DNA from 4 places in the Streptomyces sp. NPDC097107 genome. Region 4 is predicted to be linked to each of the others. Evidence: riboswitches for the same ligand, from Rfam matches in the RefSeq annotation. Region 4 holds a riboswitch; each other region holds the start of a gene.
The links. A riboswitch is a leader RNA that binds a small molecule or an ion and turns the genes downstream of it on or off. The one in region 4 is predicted to bind cobalamin.
Positions count from the first base shown of each region.

Region 1: linked by a shared signal. The riboswitch ahead of ACIQ1J_RS00395 (cobalamin biosynthesis protein) and the one ahead of ACIQ1J_RS32555 (hypothetical protein) in region 4 are both predicted to bind cobalamin.
Region 2: linked by a shared signal. The riboswitch ahead of ACIQ1J_RS20545 (ribonucleoside-diphosphate reductase subunit alpha) and the one ahead of ACIQ1J_RS32555 (hypothetical protein) in region 4 are both predicted to bind cobalamin.
Region 3: linked by a shared signal. The riboswitch ahead of ACIQ1J_RS13615 (energy-coupling factor ABC transporter permease) and the one ahead of ACIQ1J_RS32555 (hypothetical protein) in region 4 are both predicted to bind cobalamin.

Region 1 covers NZ_JBIWEF010000001.1:70,350-74,226, forward strand. The annotation lists gene ACIQ1J_RS00385 (anion permease) at 208-1,446, shown strand; gene ACIQ1J_RS00390 (hypothetical protein) at 1,481-1,702, shown strand; cobalamin riboswitch at 1,858-1,998, shown strand; gene ACIQ1J_RS00395 (cobalamin biosynthesis protein) at 2,127-3,092, shown strand; gene ACIQ1J_RS00400 (cobyric acid synthase) at 3,124-3,877, shown strand, end outside.
Region 2 covers NZ_JBIWEF010000008.1:150,245-154,121, forward strand. The annotation lists gene mctP (monocarboxylate uptake permease MctP) at 1-869, shown strand, start outside; gene ACIQ1J_RS20540 (GNAT family N-acetyltransferase) at 938-1,444, shown strand; cobalamin riboswitch at 1,502-1,663, shown strand; gene ACIQ1J_RS20545 (ribonucleoside-diphosphate reductase subunit alpha) at 1,787-3,877, shown strand, end outside.
Region 3 covers NZ_JBIWEF010000005.1:193,324-197,200, reverse strand. The annotation lists gene ACIQ1J_RS13625 (chloride channel protein) at 34-1,398, shown strand; gene ACIQ1J_RS13620 (potassium channel family protein) at 1,476-1,961, shown strand; cobalamin riboswitch at 2,065-2,249, shown strand; gene ACIQ1J_RS13615 (energy-coupling factor ABC transporter permease) at 2,279-2,986, shown strand; gene ACIQ1J_RS13610 (energy-coupling factor ABC transporter substrate-binding protein) at 2,983-3,321, shown strand; gene cbiQ (cobalt ECF transporter T component CbiQ) at 3,322-3,877, shown strand, end outside.
Region 4 covers NZ_JBIWEF010000019.1:6,841-10,717, forward strand. The annotation lists gene ACIQ1J_RS32545 (ATP-grasp domain-containing protein) at 1-17, opposite strand, end outside; gene ACIQ1J_RS32550 (cysteine synthase family protein) at 14-1,036, opposite strand; gene ACIQ1J_RS32555 (hypothetical protein) at 1,033-2,022, opposite strand; cobalamin riboswitch at 2,157-2,326, opposite strand; gene ACIQ1J_RS32560 (ferric reductase-like transmembrane domain-containing protein) at 2,581-3,567, shown strand; gene ACIQ1J_RS32565 ((2Fe-2S)-binding protein) at 3,610-3,877, shown strand, end outside.

The sequences.
Region 1 (3,877 bases), on a different contig from region 4:
GGGCACGCCCGCGCCCCTCACGAACCTCCGCCGACCGGCCTCGCGGCGATCCTGCCAGGCGCGTATCCGGAGAGCATCGGGCCGGGCACGGAGAGGGAGGCGGCGGCGCCGGTTCCGGTCACCGTGACGCCCTGTCCAGTTCATCTTCCGTTCACTCTGGTTACCTACGTTCGTCCAGCCAATGACCTCGAACGATTGCCTGGGTAAATGGAAAGCTTCTCGCTGATCCTCGCGATTGTGGTGGTAACCGCACTCGCGTTCGATTTCACGAACGGTTTCCACGACACCGCGAACGCGATGGCAACGACCATTTCGACCGGTGCGCTCAAGCCCAAGGTTGCGGTGGCCATGTCCGCCGTCCTGAACCTTGTCGGCGCCTTCCTCTCGGTGGAGGTCGCCAACACGATCTCCAAGGGTCTCGTGGACGAGACCGGCATCCGTCCCGAGGTCATCTTCGCCGCCCTGGTGGGCGCGATCCTCTGGAACCTGCTGACCTGGCTGGTCGGGCTCCCGTCCAGTTCCTCGCACGCCCTCATGGGCGGTCTGATCGGTGCCGCGGTCGCCTCGGCGGGCGTCGGCGCGGTCAACGGCGACGCGCTCGTCACCAAGGTGCTCATCCCGGCCATCGCCGCCCCGCTCGTCGCGGGCCTCGCGGCGCTGCTCGGCGCGCGGCTGACGTACAAGCTCGGCCGCAAGGCCGACGGCAAGGCCGCCGCCAAGGGCTACCGCGCCGGGCAGATCGCCTCCGCCGGGCTGGTCTCGCTGGCCCACGGCACCAACGACGCCCAGAAGACGATGGGCATCATCACCCTCGCCCTGATCGCCGGCGGCTCGCTCGCCCCCGACTCCGACCCGCCCATGTGGGTCATCCTCTCCGCGGGTATCGCCATCGCGCTCGGCACCTACCTCGGCGGCTGGCGCATCATCCGCACCATGGGCAAGGGCCTGACCGACCTCCAGCCGCAGCAGGGCTTCGCCGCCCAGACCAGCGCCGCGACGGTCATCCTGGCCTCCTCCCACCTCGGCTTCTCCCTCTCCACCACGCACTCGGTCTCCGGCGCGGTGATGGGTGCGGGCCTCGGCCGCAAGGGCGGCGTGGTGCGCTGGTCCACGGCCACCCGGATGTTCGTCGCCTGGGGCCTGACCCTGCCGGCCGCGGCCCTGGTCGCCGCGATCGCCGAGTGGGTCTGCGGCCTGGGTGACTGGGGCACCGCGCTCGTCGCGGTCTTCCTGGTCGCCTCCAGCGCCGCCATCTGGAAGCTCTCCCGGCGCGAGATCGTCGACCACACCAACGTCGTCGACGAGCCCGAGCAGGCCGGTGTGGTGACCACGGCGATGGCCGCCGTCTCCCCGCCCCCGGCCGGCGTGACCGAGGACCTGGCCGCGGCCGGTGCCCCGGGCTCCGCGTCCGACTCCAAGGCCCCCTCGGCCACCACCTCCGTCTGAGCCCGCGCCCCGGGTACGAAGGAAAGCGAACTCCATGAGCATCGACTGGGCAGCTCTCGGCTCCGTCTTCGGGGTCAGCCTCGTGGCCACCGTGGCCCTGGTGGGCCTGTTCACCCTCGGCATCGTCGGTCTCTCCCGCCAGGAGCGGGCGGTCGCACAGGGCGGCTCCGCGACCCTCGCGGTCAGCGGCGCGTACGCCTGCTTCGCGGCCTGCGCGGCCGCGGTGGCGTACGGCATCTACCTGATCGTCGCCTGAGCGACCACGCGCGGACACCGCGCGCGTCGCCTTGTGAGGCGGGGCGCGGGACGGCCACCGACCGTCCCGCGCCCCGCCTCTTCTCGGGCCGGCGCACACCGCCCGCGTGTGGGGCTTCGCACACTCCCCCGCCGCAGGTCAACGCCAGGTTGACGGGTGTTCGCGGGCCGTGGTGGACTGCCGGAGCCAATACGGCGGCAGGAGAGGAAGCCCGGTGCGAATCCGGCGCGGTCCCGCCACTGTGACCGGGGTACAGCCCCGGGAGCCAGGAACTCTCACCGCCGGTCTCTTTCAACCAGGGCGCGGACACCCTGAGTGAGGACATATCGCCATGCGCGGCTGCGGTTCCAGGCACAGCGGTCCCGGGTACACCGGTTCCGGGCACATCAGCGACACGCTCTCCCGCCCCGCGGCCGGCTGAGCCGTGCGCGCCGAACGCGTCTTCGCGTACGGCGCCGCCGCCGGCCTCCTCGGTGACCTCCTCCTCGGCGACCCGCGCCGCGGACACCCGGTCGCCGCGTTCGGCCGTGCCGCCGGTGCCGTGGAACGGGTGCTGTGGCGGGACCACCGGGGCTGGGGCGTGCTGCACACGGCCGTCTGCGCCGGAGGCGCCGCCGCCCTCGGAACGGCCGCCACCCGCGCCGTACGCCGGTCCCCCGCCGCCTCCGTCGCCCTGACCGGCGCCGCCACCTGGGCCGTCGTCGGCGGCACCTCGCTCGCCCGTGAGGCCCGTGCGATCGGCCGTGCCCTGGAGGCCGGCGACGTCGAAGCGGCCCGGGCGCGGCTGCCGCACCTGTGCGGGCGGGACCCGCAGGCGCTGGACGCCGACGGGATCGCCCGGGCCGTCGTGGAGTCCGTCGCCGAGAACACCTCGGACGCGGTGGTGGGCGCCCTGGTGTGGGGCGCGGTCGGCGGAGTGCCAGGACTGCTCGGCTTCCGGGCCGTGAACACCCTGGACGCCATGGTCGGCCACAAGTCCCCCAGGTACCGGCGATACGGCTGGGCCTCGGCCCGCCTCGACGACCTCGCGGGCTGGCCGGGCGCCCGGCTGACCGCCGTACTGACCACCGTGGCCGGCGGCGATCCGCGCGGCTCCGTACGGGCCTGGCGCGCCGACGCCGCACGGCACCCGAGCCCCAACGCCGGTCCCGTGGAGGCGTCGTTCGCGGGCGCCCTGGGCGTACGGCTCGGCGGAACGCTCTCCTACGGCGGCCGGGTGGAGCACCGGCCCGTCCTCAACGGGGCGGCGGGACGCGCCGTCCGGGCCGGTTCCGGCGACATCGTCCGGGCCGTCCGGCTCTCCCGGCGCGTGGGCTGGCTGGCGCTCGGCGTGTGCGCGGGCGCGCGGCTGCTCGCGCACGGGGCCGTCGGGAAGGGACGTACGTCGTGAGCCGTCGCCTCCTCGAGAAGGGACGTACGTCATGAACGGTGGCCTCCTCGTCGCCGGCACCACCTCCGACGCCGGCAAGAGCGTCGTCACCGCCGGGATCTGCCGCTGGCTGGTGCGGCAGGGCGTCAAGGTCGCGCCCTTCAAGGCGCAGAACATGTCGCTCAACTCCTTCGTCACCCGCGAGGGCGCCGAGATCGGGCGCGCGCAGGCCATGCAGGCCCAGGCGTGCCGCGTGGAACCGACCGCGCTGATGAACCCGGTGCTGCTCAAGCCGGGCGGCGAGCGCAGCAGCCAGGTGGTGCTGCTCGGCAAACCGGTCGGCGAGATGAGCGCCCGCGGCTACCACGGCGGGCGGCAGCAGCAGTTGCTCGGCACTGTGCTCGACTGTCTGGCCGAGCTGCGGGGCACGTATGACGCGGTGATCTGTGAGGGGGCGGGCAGTCCGGCCGAGATCAACCTGCGCCGGACGGACATCGTGAACATGGGGATCGCCCGGGGTGCCGGGCTGCCCGTGCTGGTGGTGGGCGACATCGACCGGGGCGGGGTCTTCGCCTCGTTCTTCGGGACGGTGGCGCTGCTCGCACCCGAGGACCAGGCGCTGGTCGCCGGGTTCCTCGTCAACAAGTTCCGGGGTGACGTGTCGCTGCTGGAACCGGGTCTCGAGATGCTGCACGGGCTCACCGGACGGCACACGTACGGCGTCCTGCCCTTCCGACACGGGCTCGGCATCGACGAGGAGGACGGGCTGCGGGTCTCTCTGCGGGGGACCGTGCGGGAGTCCGTCG
Region 2 (3,877 bases), on a different contig from region 4:
GCCAGTGGACGTACGCCACCCTGGCGCTCGGCTCGGCGCTCGCGCTCTTCATGTACCCGCACTCGATCACCGCGACGCTGTCCTCGCGCAGCCGTGAGGTGATCCGGCGCAACACCACGATCCTGCCGCTGTACTCGCTGATGCTCGGCCTGCTCGCGCTGCTGGGCTTCATGGCGATCGCGGCGGGGGTGAAGGTGGAGAACGGGCAGCTGGCGATCCCGCAGCTGTTCGAGAACATGTTCCCGGACTGGTTCGCCGGCGTGGCCTTCGCGGCGATCGGCATCGGCGCCCTGGTCCCGGCGGCGATCATGTCGATCGCGGCCGCGAACCTCTTCACCCGCAACATCTACAAGGACTTCATCAAGCCGGACGCCACCCCGGCCCAGGAGACGAAGGTCTCCAAGCTGACGTCCCTGCTGGTGAAGGTGGGCGCGCTGGTCTTCGTCCTGGGCATGGACAAGACGGTCGCGATCAACTTCCAGCTGCTCGGCGGCATCTGGATCCTGCAGACCTTCCCGGCCCTGGTCGGCGGCCTGTTCACCCGCTGGTTCCACCGCTGGGCGCTGCTCGGCGGCTGGGCGGTCGGCATGGTCTACGGCACGGTCGCCGCCTACGGTGTCGCCTCGCCGACGCAGAAGCACTTCGGCGGCTCCTCCGATCAGATCCCGGGCATCGGCGAGATCGGCTACATCGGCCTCACCGCCTTCGTGCTGAACGTCGTGGTCACCGTGGTCCTGACCTTCGTCATGCGGGCCCTCAAGGCCCCCGACGGCGTCGACGAGACCAAGCCCGGCGACTACACGGCGGACGCGGGCGACCCAGGCGTCGAGGTGGAGCTGCCGCCGGCCACGGCGGGCACCTCGCACTGACCCCGGCAACGTGGCGGGCCGCCGGATCCGGCGGCCCGTCGTCGTACCCGCAGGGCACACTCGGCGCCATGGACTTCGTGATCCGGCAGGCGGCGACGGACGAGTACGGCACCCTCGGTGAGATCACCGCGCAGGCCTATCTGCGCGACGGCCTCCTCGACTTCGGGGAGAGCGACGCGTACCTCGGCGAGCTGAGAAACGTCGCCAAGCGTGCGGCGGCCGCCGAGGTGCTGGTCGCCGCCGCGGACGGCCGGGTGCTCGGCGGCGTGACCTTCGTGCCGTCCGGCGGCCCCATGGCCGACATCGCCCGGCCCGGCGAGGCCGAGATTCGGATGCTCGCCGTCGCCCACGAGGCACGCGGACGCGGGGTGGGCGAGGCCCTCGTACGGACCTGCGTCGACCGGTCCCGGGCCGTCGAGGGCTGCGCGCGCGTGGTGCTGTCCACCCAGCGCACCATGCGCACCGCCCACCGCCTCTACGAGCGGATGGGTTTCGCCCGTACGCCCGACCGCGACTGGAACCCGCTGCCGGAGCTGGACGACATCACGCTCCTCACCTATGAACTGACGCTCTGACGCCGGCACCACCCCTCGACGGCTCCTCCGCGACACAACATCTGGGGGTGCTCGTCGAACCCGGCACAAGATGTATGCTCGTGCTCGCTGTCGCCGCAGGGGAATCCGGTGCGAATCCGGAACTGTCCCGCAACGGTGTACTTGTGTGTGTCCGCGCGTCTCCGCACGTGTGCACACGCATGTCCAGTCCGAGGACCTGCCGACAGTGCGCCCGTACCGTCCCGGTCCGGGTGCCTGACGTCCGGGCCTCGTGGAGTGGGCCGGTGGACGCGACGCCGCGTGCGCTCGTGAGCTGCCCCTGCCCTCCCCCAGGCCCCGTGCCGAGCGAGGGAGTGCCCCCACGTGACCATCGCGCCAGCCGACCCGGTTTCAGCGACCCCGGTGACGACCTCAGCGACCCCGGTGACCGAGGAGCCCGACGGGCCCGGTGCCGCGTTGCTGCGGACCCTGACCGAGCTGACCGCCGACCTCCCCGGCGCCGACCCGGGCCGGGTCGCCGCAGCCGCACTGCGCGGCCGGTCCGCCCGTGCGGACGAGTCCGAGCTGCGGGAGCTCGCCACGGAGGCGGCGGCCGGGCTCATCTCGGAGGACCCGGTCTACTCCAGGCTGGCCGCCCGGCTGCTGACCATCGGCATCCGCGCCGAGGCGGCTTCCCAGGGCGTCACCTCGTTCACCGGGTCGGTCGCCACCGGTCACCGCGAGGGCCTGATCGCCGACCGCACCGCCGAGTTCGTACGGCTGCACGCGGACCGCCTGGACGCGCTGATCGACCCGGCCGCCGACGACCGCTTCGGCTACTTCGGCCTGCGCACCGTGTACAGCCGCTACCTGCTCCGGCACCCGATCACCCGCAAGGTCGTCGAGACGCCCCAGCACTTCATGCTGCGGGTGGCCGCCGGACTCGCCGAGGACGACACCACGCGTGCGGTCGACGAGGTGGCCGCGCTGTACGGGCTGATGAGCCGCCTCGACTACCTGCCCTCCTCCCCCACCCTGTTCAACTCCGGCACCCGGCACGCCCAGATGTCGTCCTGCTACCTCCTGGACTCCCCCAAGGACGAGCTGGACTCCATCTACGACCGCCTCCACCAGGTCGCCAACCTCTCCAAGCACGCCGGCGGCATCGGCATCGCCTACTCCCGCGTCCGCGCCCGGGGTTCGCTGATCCGCGGCACCAACGGGCACTCCAACGGCATCGTCCCGTTCCTGAAGACGCTGGACGCCTCGGTCGCCGCCGTGAACCAGGGCGGCCGGCGCAAGGGCGCGGCGGCGGTCTACCTGGAGACCTGGCACGCGGACGTCGAGGAGTTCCTGGAGCTGCGGGACAACACCGGTGAGGACGCCCGCCGCACGCACAACCTGAACCTCGCCCACTGGGTGCCGGACGAGTTCATGCGCCGGGTGGACGCCGACGGACAGTGGTCGCTGTTCTCGCCCGCCGACGTGCCCGAGCTGGTCGACCTGTGGGGCGAGGAGTTCGACGCGGCCTACCGCGGGGCCGAGGCGGCGGGGCTCGCCCGCAAGACCCTCCCCGCCCGTGAGCTGTACGGCCGCATGATGCGCACCCTCGCGCAGACCGGCAACGGCTGGATGACCTTCAAGGACACCGCCAACCGCACCGCCAACCAGACCGCCGAGCCCGGTCACGTCGTCCACTCCTCCAACCTCTGCACGGAGATCCTTGAGGTCACGGACGACGGGGAGACGGCGGTCTGCAACCTGGGCTCGGTCAACCTCGGCGCGCTGGTCGACGTGGCCAAGGGCGACATCGACTGGGAGCGCCTGGACGCCACCGTCCGCACCGCCGTCACCTTCCTGGACCGGGTCGTCGACATCAACTTCTACCCGACCGGGCAGGCGGGCCGCTCCAACGCCCGCTGGCGCCCGGTGGGCCTGGGCGCGATGGGCCTCCAGGACGTCTTCTTCCAGCTGCGCCTGCCCTTCGACTCGCCCGAGGCGAAGGCCCTCTCGACCCGCATCGCCGAGCGCGTCATGCTCGCCGCGTACGAGACCTCCGCCGATCTCGCCGAGCGCAACGGCCCGCTGCCGGCCTGGGAGAAGACCCGGACGGCCCGGGGTGTGCTGCACCCCGACCACTACGGCGTCGAGCCCGCCTGGCCGGAGCGCTGGGCGGCGCTGCGCGAGCGCATGGCCACGACCGGCCTGCGCAACTCCCTGCTCCTCGCCATCGCGCCGACCGCCACCATCGCCTCGATCGCGGGTGTCTACGAGTGCATCGAGCCGCAGGTGTCCAACCTGTTCAAGCGCGAGACGCTCTCCGGCGAGTTCCTCCAGGTCAACTCGTACCTGGTGGACGACCTCAAGCGGCTCGGCGTCTGGGACGCCCGCACCCGCGAGGCGCTGCGCGAGGCCAACGGCTCGGTGCAGGGCTTCACCTGGATCCCCGAGGACGTCCGCGCGCTGTACCGCACC
Region 3 (3,877 bases), on a different contig from region 4:
CGCGCACGGCGGACCGTCGGACCAGGAGGGCCCGTGACGACTCATCCCGCGCCGGCGAACGCGGTACCGGCCCGGGCCGAGCAGTCACTGCGGCGCACCCTGCTCAGCCCCGGCTATCTGCGGCTGTTGCTGCTGTGCGTACTGCTGGGCGTTCCCATCGCGCTGGCCTGCTTCTTCTTCGTCGGTCTCCAGCACGAGTTGCAGCACTGGGTGTGGACGTCACTGCCCGAGGCCGCCGGGTACGACGCCCCGCCCTGGTGGTGGCCGCTGCCCGCACTGGTGCTCGCCGGGCTGATCCTGGCGCCGATCGTGACCCGGATGCCGGGCGGCGGCGGCCATCTGCCGGTGAACGGGCTGGGCGGCGCGCCCGTCGGCCCCCGCGCGCTGCCCGGCACCGTCCTGGCGGCGCTCGCCACGCTGCCGCTCGGTGTGGTGCTGGGCCCCGAGGCCCCGCTGATGGCCGTCGGCAGCGGGCTCGCCCTACTGGCGGTGCGGCGGGCGGGCGCGGCCGACGACCCGAGGGCGAGCGCGATCCTCGCGACCGCCGGCTCCACCGCCGCGATCTCGACCATTCTCGGCGGCCCGGTGGCGGCGGCGGTGCTGCTCATCGAGGGCGCGGGGCTCGCCGGTGCCCAACTGGTCGTGCTCCTGCTGCCCTGTCTGCTGGCCAGCGCGACGGGCGCCCTGGTCTTCACCGGGTTCGGTCAGTGGACCGGCCTGAAGATCGGCGCGCTCACCCTGCAGGACGTGCCGCCGAGCGCCAACCCGGACGCGGGTGACTTCCTGTGGGGCGTCCCGACGGCGGCGCTGATCGCGGTGCTGATCACGCTGGGCCGCGAGCTGGGCCACCGGACCGTCTCCTGGACGCGGCACCGCACGGCCCTGCGCACCGTCGCCTGCGCCACGGCGGTCGGCGTCTGCCTCGCCGCGTACGCCCTGATCACCGGCCGTTCCCCGGCGGAGGCGGCGCTGTCCGGGCAGGCGACCCTGGCCCAGCTAGCCGCGGACCCGCACGCCTGGTCCGTGGGCGCGCTGGTCGCGCTCGTCGCCTGCAAGGGGCTGGCCTGGGGCATCGCGCTGGGCAGTCTGCGCGGCGGCCCGATCTTCCCGGCCGTGCTGCTGGGCACGGCGACCGCCATGGCCTGCTCCGGCCTGCCCGGTTTCGGCGCGACCCCGGCCCTCGCCCTCGGCATCTCCGCCGCGGCGGCCGCGGTGACCGGGCTGCCGCTGGCCAGTTCGGTGCTGGCGGTGCTGCTGGTGGGCGGGGACGCGTACGACCAGATGCCACTGATCGTCACCGCGTCGGTGGTCGCCTTCGTCGTCACCCAGCTGGTCCGCCGGACAGAGCCGGGAGCGGGAGCGGAACCGCCGAAAGCGGCGCCGGAGACGGCACGGTGACCGAGCGCCGGGCCACCACCACGAGGGCGGGCGGCACCCGCCCGGGTACCGCCTGGCGCGCCGCCCGGCCCTGGCTCGTGCGGGCCGGCATCGCGGCGGCCACGGTCGTGGCCTACTTCCTCCTCCCCCTCGACCATCTGGGCCCGCAGCGTCCCGTACTGAGCTGGCTGCTGTTCGCCCTGGTGCTGACGTTCGTGGCCGCGATGCTGCTCCGCCAGATCCGTCACGTCCTCGTCGACCGCCCGGAGACCCGGCCCGGTGTGGTCATCTCCCTGCTGATCGTCCTGTGCGTGCACGTCTTCTCGGCCACCTACTACGCCCTCGCCAAGCAGCCGGGCGAGTTCACCGGTCTGCGCACCCGCCTCGACGCGCTGTACTTCACCGTGGTCACGCTCGCCACCGTCGGCTACGGGGACATCACCCCCCGGGGCCAGGCGGCGCGGATCGTGACCGTCCTGCAGATCGCCTACAGCTTCGTGTTCCTCACCGCCGCCGCGACCGCGCTGACCACACGGGTGCGCGACAGGGTGGTCCGGCGGACCGAGCGGGACCGGCCCGGCTGACGGCGGCCGGAAGCGCGGGCCGACGGGTGTTTCCGCGAAACCGAGGCCTGTTCGCCGGGCCGGGCGGCCCGGAGGCCCGCTTGTCACCACCCAGGTGGGAGCACTACTGTCGCCACGCCTTGGTGAACGGGAAATCCGGTGTGATGCCGGTGCGGCCCTCGCCACTGTGAATCGGGAAGTCCGGCTCCGGCCCTCGCGGGCAGCCACTGGGTACTTGTACCCGGGAAGGCGGAGCACGGGCGGTGGTACCCGTAAGCCAGGAGACCGGCCAAGGCGCGTCGTCCATCCACGAGGTGCTGGAGAGGGTCTGCTGAGCCATGCACATAGCCGAGGGCTTTCTGCCACCGGCGCACGCGATCGCCTGGGGTGTCGCGTCCGCGCCGTTCGTCGTCCACGGAGTACGGTCACTCACCCGTGAGGTCAGGGAGCACCCGGAGAGCACCTTGCTCCTCGGCGCCTCCGGCGCCTTCACGTTCGTTCTGTCGGCCCTGAAACTGCCGTCCGTCACGGGCAGTTGCTCGCACCCGACCGGCACCGGTCTGGGTGCCATTCTCTTCCGGCCGCCGATCATGGCGGTGCTGGGCACCATCACCCTGCTCTTCCAGGCGCTGCTGCTGGCACACGGCGGGCTGACCACGCTCGGCGCCAACGTCTTCTCGATGGCGGTCGTGGGCCCCTGGGCCGGCTACGCCGTCTACCGGCTGCTGCGCCGCTCCGACGTGCCGCTGATGGTCGCGGTGTTCTTCGGGGCGTTCGTCGCCGACCTGTCGACCTACTGCGTCACCAGCGTGCAGCTGGCGCTGGCGTTCCCTGACCCGAGCAGCGGATTCCTGGGCGCGCTCGGCAAGTTCGGTTCCATCTTCGCGGTCACGCAGATCCCGCTCGCGGTGAGCGAGGGCCTGCTCACGGTCATCGTGATGCGGCTGCTGGTGCAGTCCAGCAAGGGCGAACTGACGCGGCTGGGCGTGCTGTTGACCAAGGCCGGCAAGAGCAGCACCGACGAGCCGGAGGCGGTGTCCCGATGAGCCGCAACGCGAAGATCAACGCCCTGCTGCTGCTCGCCGTGGCCGCGCTCGCGGTGCTGCCGCTGGTGCTGGGTCTCGGCGATCACAAGGAGGAGCCGTTCGCCGGTGCCGACGCCGAGGCGGAGACGGCGATCACGGAGATCGAGCCGGACTACGAGCCGTGGTTCTCGCCGCTGTACGAGCCGCCGTCCGGGGAGATCGAGTCGGCGCTGTTCGCCGTGCAGGCCGCGATCGGCGCGGGTGTGCTGGCCTACTACTTCGGGCTGCGCCGGGGCCGGCGGCAGGGCGAGGAGCGGACGGCGGCGGCACTGCGGGACGCTCCCGAAGGGGACTGAGTGCTGCCGATCGACGCGGCGGCGCACAGCAGTCGCTGGCGCCGCCGCCATCCCGTGGACAAGGCCGTGCTCGGGCTGGGGCTGACCGTCCTCGCGATCTCGCTGCCGCCCTGGCCGGGCGCGGCGCTGGTCCTGGTGACGGCGCTGGCCCTGCTGCTCGGCCCGGCGGGAGTGCCCGGCCGCCGGCTGTGGCGGGCGTACCGCGTGCCGTTGGGCTTCTGCGTGACCGGGGCGCTGCCGCTCCTGGTGCAGGTCGGGGGCCCGGACGGGTTCCTGACGGCGGCGGACGGCGGCCCGGTGCGCGCCGGTGAGCTGCTGCTGCGTACCTCGGCGGCCTCCCTCGGGGTGCTGCTCTTCGCGTTCACCACGCCGATGTCCGACCTGCTGCCCCGCCTGGTGCGGGCCGGGGTGCCCGCGCCGGTGGTCGACGTGGCGCTGGTGACGTACCGGATGAGCTTCCTGCTGCTGGACTCCGTGCGCCGGGTACGGGAGGCGCAGGCCGCGCGGCTGGGCCACACCACCCGGGCCGCCGCCTGGCGTTCGCTCGGCGGGCTCG
Region 4 (3,877 bases):
AGGCAGGCCACGGTCATGCGGCACTCTCCTTCCGGGCTTCCGGGAGGGGAGTGCGCTGCCACTTCATCCTCGACCAGGGCATGGTCATCTCCTCCGGACTGCGGGCCTCGTGGGGCTTGAGCGCGGCCGGATCCAGGGCCTCGGCGTGCCGGGCGAACACGCGCTCCACGTAGCGGTGTCCGGTGTCGGCCCCTATCACCAGGTGCAGTCGGTCGGGGTGGCGGCGGGCCTCGTACGTCGCCGTCAGGTAGCCGGCACCGGTGGACAGTCCGGCGAAGACCGCGTGCTCGCGCAGCAGGGCGACGGCGCCGGACATGGCGTGGGTGAAGTCCAGCCAGTGCACGGTGTCGTAGAGATGGTGGCGGACGTTGTCGAAGACGATCGAGGAGCCGATGCCGGCGATGATCGCTTCGGGATCGTGATGGTCCTGGCTGCCGAAGGTGACGCTGCCGAAGGGCTGGACGCCGGCCAGACGCACCGAGGGGTCCGTCCTGCGCAGGCGTTCCACGATGCCGCCGGTCGAGGCTCCGGAACCCACGCCGCCGACGACGGTCAGCGGTGCGGCCGGAAACTCCGCCGCGATCCGGTCGGCGACCTCTTGGTAGCCGAGGTAGTGGACGTCGTCGTGGTACTGGCGCATCCAGTGGTGGCCGGGGCGCTCGGCGAGGATCTCGCGCACCCGCCGCACCCGGAGTTCCTGGTCGAGTTTGAGGTTCCGCGACGGTCTGACCTGTTCCACGGTGGCGCCGAGGATCTCCAGTTGGGCGAGGGTGGTGGCGTCGACGGTGGTGGACGCGACGATGTGGCACCGCATGCCGTACCGGTGGCAGGCCAGTGCGAGGGCGTAGGCGTAGATGCCGCTGGAGCTGTCGATCAGGGTCTGCCCCGGACGGACGGTGCCCCGCTCCAGCAGATGGCGGACCGCGGCCAGGGCCGAGTAGATCTTCATCGACTCGAACCTCAGCAGGACCAGCCCGTCGGTGAGCCGGACGAGGTCCGGGACTTTCAGGGCGTCGGCGATGTGGGGGTGGATCACCCGTAGCCTCCTTGGGCGAAGGTGCACTGGTGGCCGATCGAGTGGAAGAACGCGGAGAGTTCGGACTTGACCCCGGCCTGTGGGCGCGAGGCGAAGAGATAGCCGGCCAGGCAGCCGGTGTGCGCGACGAAGACGCCGTCGGCCCCGAACCGCTCACGATGGGCCTGCAGACTGCCGAAGGTCGCCTTGGGCAAAACCTCCTGGGACAGGGCGGCACTGACCGTCGCGGCACGGGCGACGGCGGCCGGGTCACCCGAGTCGAAACCCTTCACCAGATCGGTCAGGCACCGCTGGTACTCGTCGCCGCGCCGCCGGTAGTGGTCCAGGAGCAGGGGAGTGACGGCGGCGGTGTCCACCGTGCCGGGTTCGATGACGAAGGCGGTGTGGAAGCCGATATCCGGGCCCAGCGGTCGCACCACCCGGTGCCGCCCGCTGAGGTACAGGGCGAACTCGTCGAGGAAGACACTGTCGGCGCGCTCGATGTCCGCCAGGACACCGAGGACCACGTCCACGTCGTACGGCAGGGAGAAAACGCGGAACAGACAGCGCAGCGTCGCCACGATGTCCGCCGTCGAACTGGCCATCCCCACGCCCACCGGCAGTTCGGAGTGGGTGCGCCACTCGCCCGGGGGCATGACGAGGCCGTAATGGTCCAGGAAGAGCCGGGCCGCTTCCCGTGATTTCTCCCCGAGCGGTGGCGTATGCGGTGGAGGACCGGCCGCTGTCCTCGGAGTGAAGTACACCCAGGAGTGACGGTCCACGGGAAAGGACACCACCGCGATCTCAGGCTCGGTGCCCGCCCGCAACGGGCCCTGGTACAGCTCGCCCAGAGTGCCGTGGCAGACACCGGACACGGTGCTGCGGGGCACGTCCCTCTCGTGCAGGACGCCCGTGACGGGTCCGAGGATCGTCTCTCGCGGCCCGTCGGACGACACGTCGACGACCCGGGGCCGGAAGGGCAGATCCGTAGCGGCTGGGTCCCGCACAACATCCTCCTTCGTACCGGGTCTTGAACACCGACAGGGAAGGAGGCGCGGCCACACGCACGACGTACGACCGCCCATACCGCCGACCCAGTCCACGAGGTCACGTGCACAGCCCGCGCGGGACGCGGGCGCAGTGGCAGGTCTTCGGACTCGCGGGCACGTCCGCCGAAAAGGGCGGACACCTACCGGCCGTCTCTTCCCCGGCCCTGACGCGGGCCCAGTGACATCGACGGCTTCCGTTCCCACTCACCGCTGCGGGACAGCCCCGGATTCGCACCGGGTTCCCTCTTGCGTCGCGCCACCAGGCGTCCGGGCGGACCGGAGGCACGAACCGACTGCGTGCCTCAGCGTAGGGGGGCTGGTACTCCTGCGACAGTGGGCCTTCGGCGGTTGTCTTGAATGTGAAGGGGAGGAAGAACCAGGTGTGCCCTCTGTGCAGTTGTCGTGACGGCTCTGGCTGAATATCACCTCTGAGGATCGCTGCCCCCTCAGCCAGACTTGTTGCCTCACGACACATGCGCACCGTTGCCGCGGTGCCCCGTGCCCGGGAGGCCCCTGATGACGTCAGAAGCGAGGCCGGACGAAGACGGGGCAGAAGCGCCGCCCGGGCGGATGCGGCCCCCCGGGGACCGCGTCGCTCTCCGCGGCGACCTGCGGTCCGCTCTGCCCGACGCCTCTGCGGCGGTGGTGGTCACGGCGCTCGTGTTCGCGTTCTTGTGGGCGCGCATGGAGTCGGGTTCTTCGGACACCGTCGCGGTCATGCCGTTCATGGACGATGCCGGCACCTACTGGATGTACCTGCTGAGTCAGGCGTTCGGGTGGTCGGGGCTGCTGTGGGCCTGGGGCACGGTCATGCTCGGGCTGCTGCTGTCGGGACCCCGGCCCGCCCGGCTGCCGGTCTCCCGGCAGGTACTGGAGCGCTGGCACCGCACCACGAGTCTGACGACGATGGCCCTGATGTTCGCGCACGCGCTGATGTTCGCGGCGGAACTCGTGCGATACGAGACGAAGGTGGACTGGGCCGAGCGGCTGTGGGTGGGCTTCGCCGACAGCTTCGTGCCCGGCTGGTACGACTCCGGTACCGGCCGGATCGCCATCCCGCTCGGTCAGGGTGCGCTGTACCTGGCGATCCCGCTGGGGCTGCTGTTCTACGTCCGGCACCGCATCGGAGCGAACACCTGGCGGCGGCTGCACCGTTTCGTGATCGTCGTCTACGTGCTGAGCGTGTGGCACACACTGCTGTACGGCACCAACGTCTGGTACGGGGAGTGGCCCCGCACCACACTGTGGCTGCTGCAAATGCCCGTCGCCGCACTGCTGTTGGCGCGCCTGCTGAGGCCGGCCCGGCGGGCTGAACGGCTGGGCCCGCCGAAGGGAGGCGTGGGCGCGGCCCGTCCGGCCTGGTGGGGGCGTGCGGTCGGACGCGTCGTCGCCGGAGCCGTCGTCGTGGGGCTGGTGATCGTGGTGGTGTCCGGACGTGACGGTGGGCGGGACCGTCCGTCCCATCCGCCCGCGACGGCCCCCCACTCACAAGAGACGGACTGACGGCCGGCACCGGACGGTCGGCACGGCGTCCGGGGTGGGACGATGGCCGGTGACAAGGCGACGGCGGACGAGGAAGCCGGTGTGAATCCGGCGCGGTCCCGGGACTGCAGCGGGCCGAAGACGGACCGGCCCTCCGGGTGCCCCGCCCGGGCAGTCTGGTACGCCGACCGGCTCGATGGCGGCCCTGTCCGCGTCCCGTACGAGCAGGTGACGGATCATCTGTCGGCACTGGCCGACGGACTGCGCGTCAAAGTCGCCCCGAGTCCGCTGGACGGCCATGCGGCGTCGGCGCTCGCCGGGGCGGCCCACG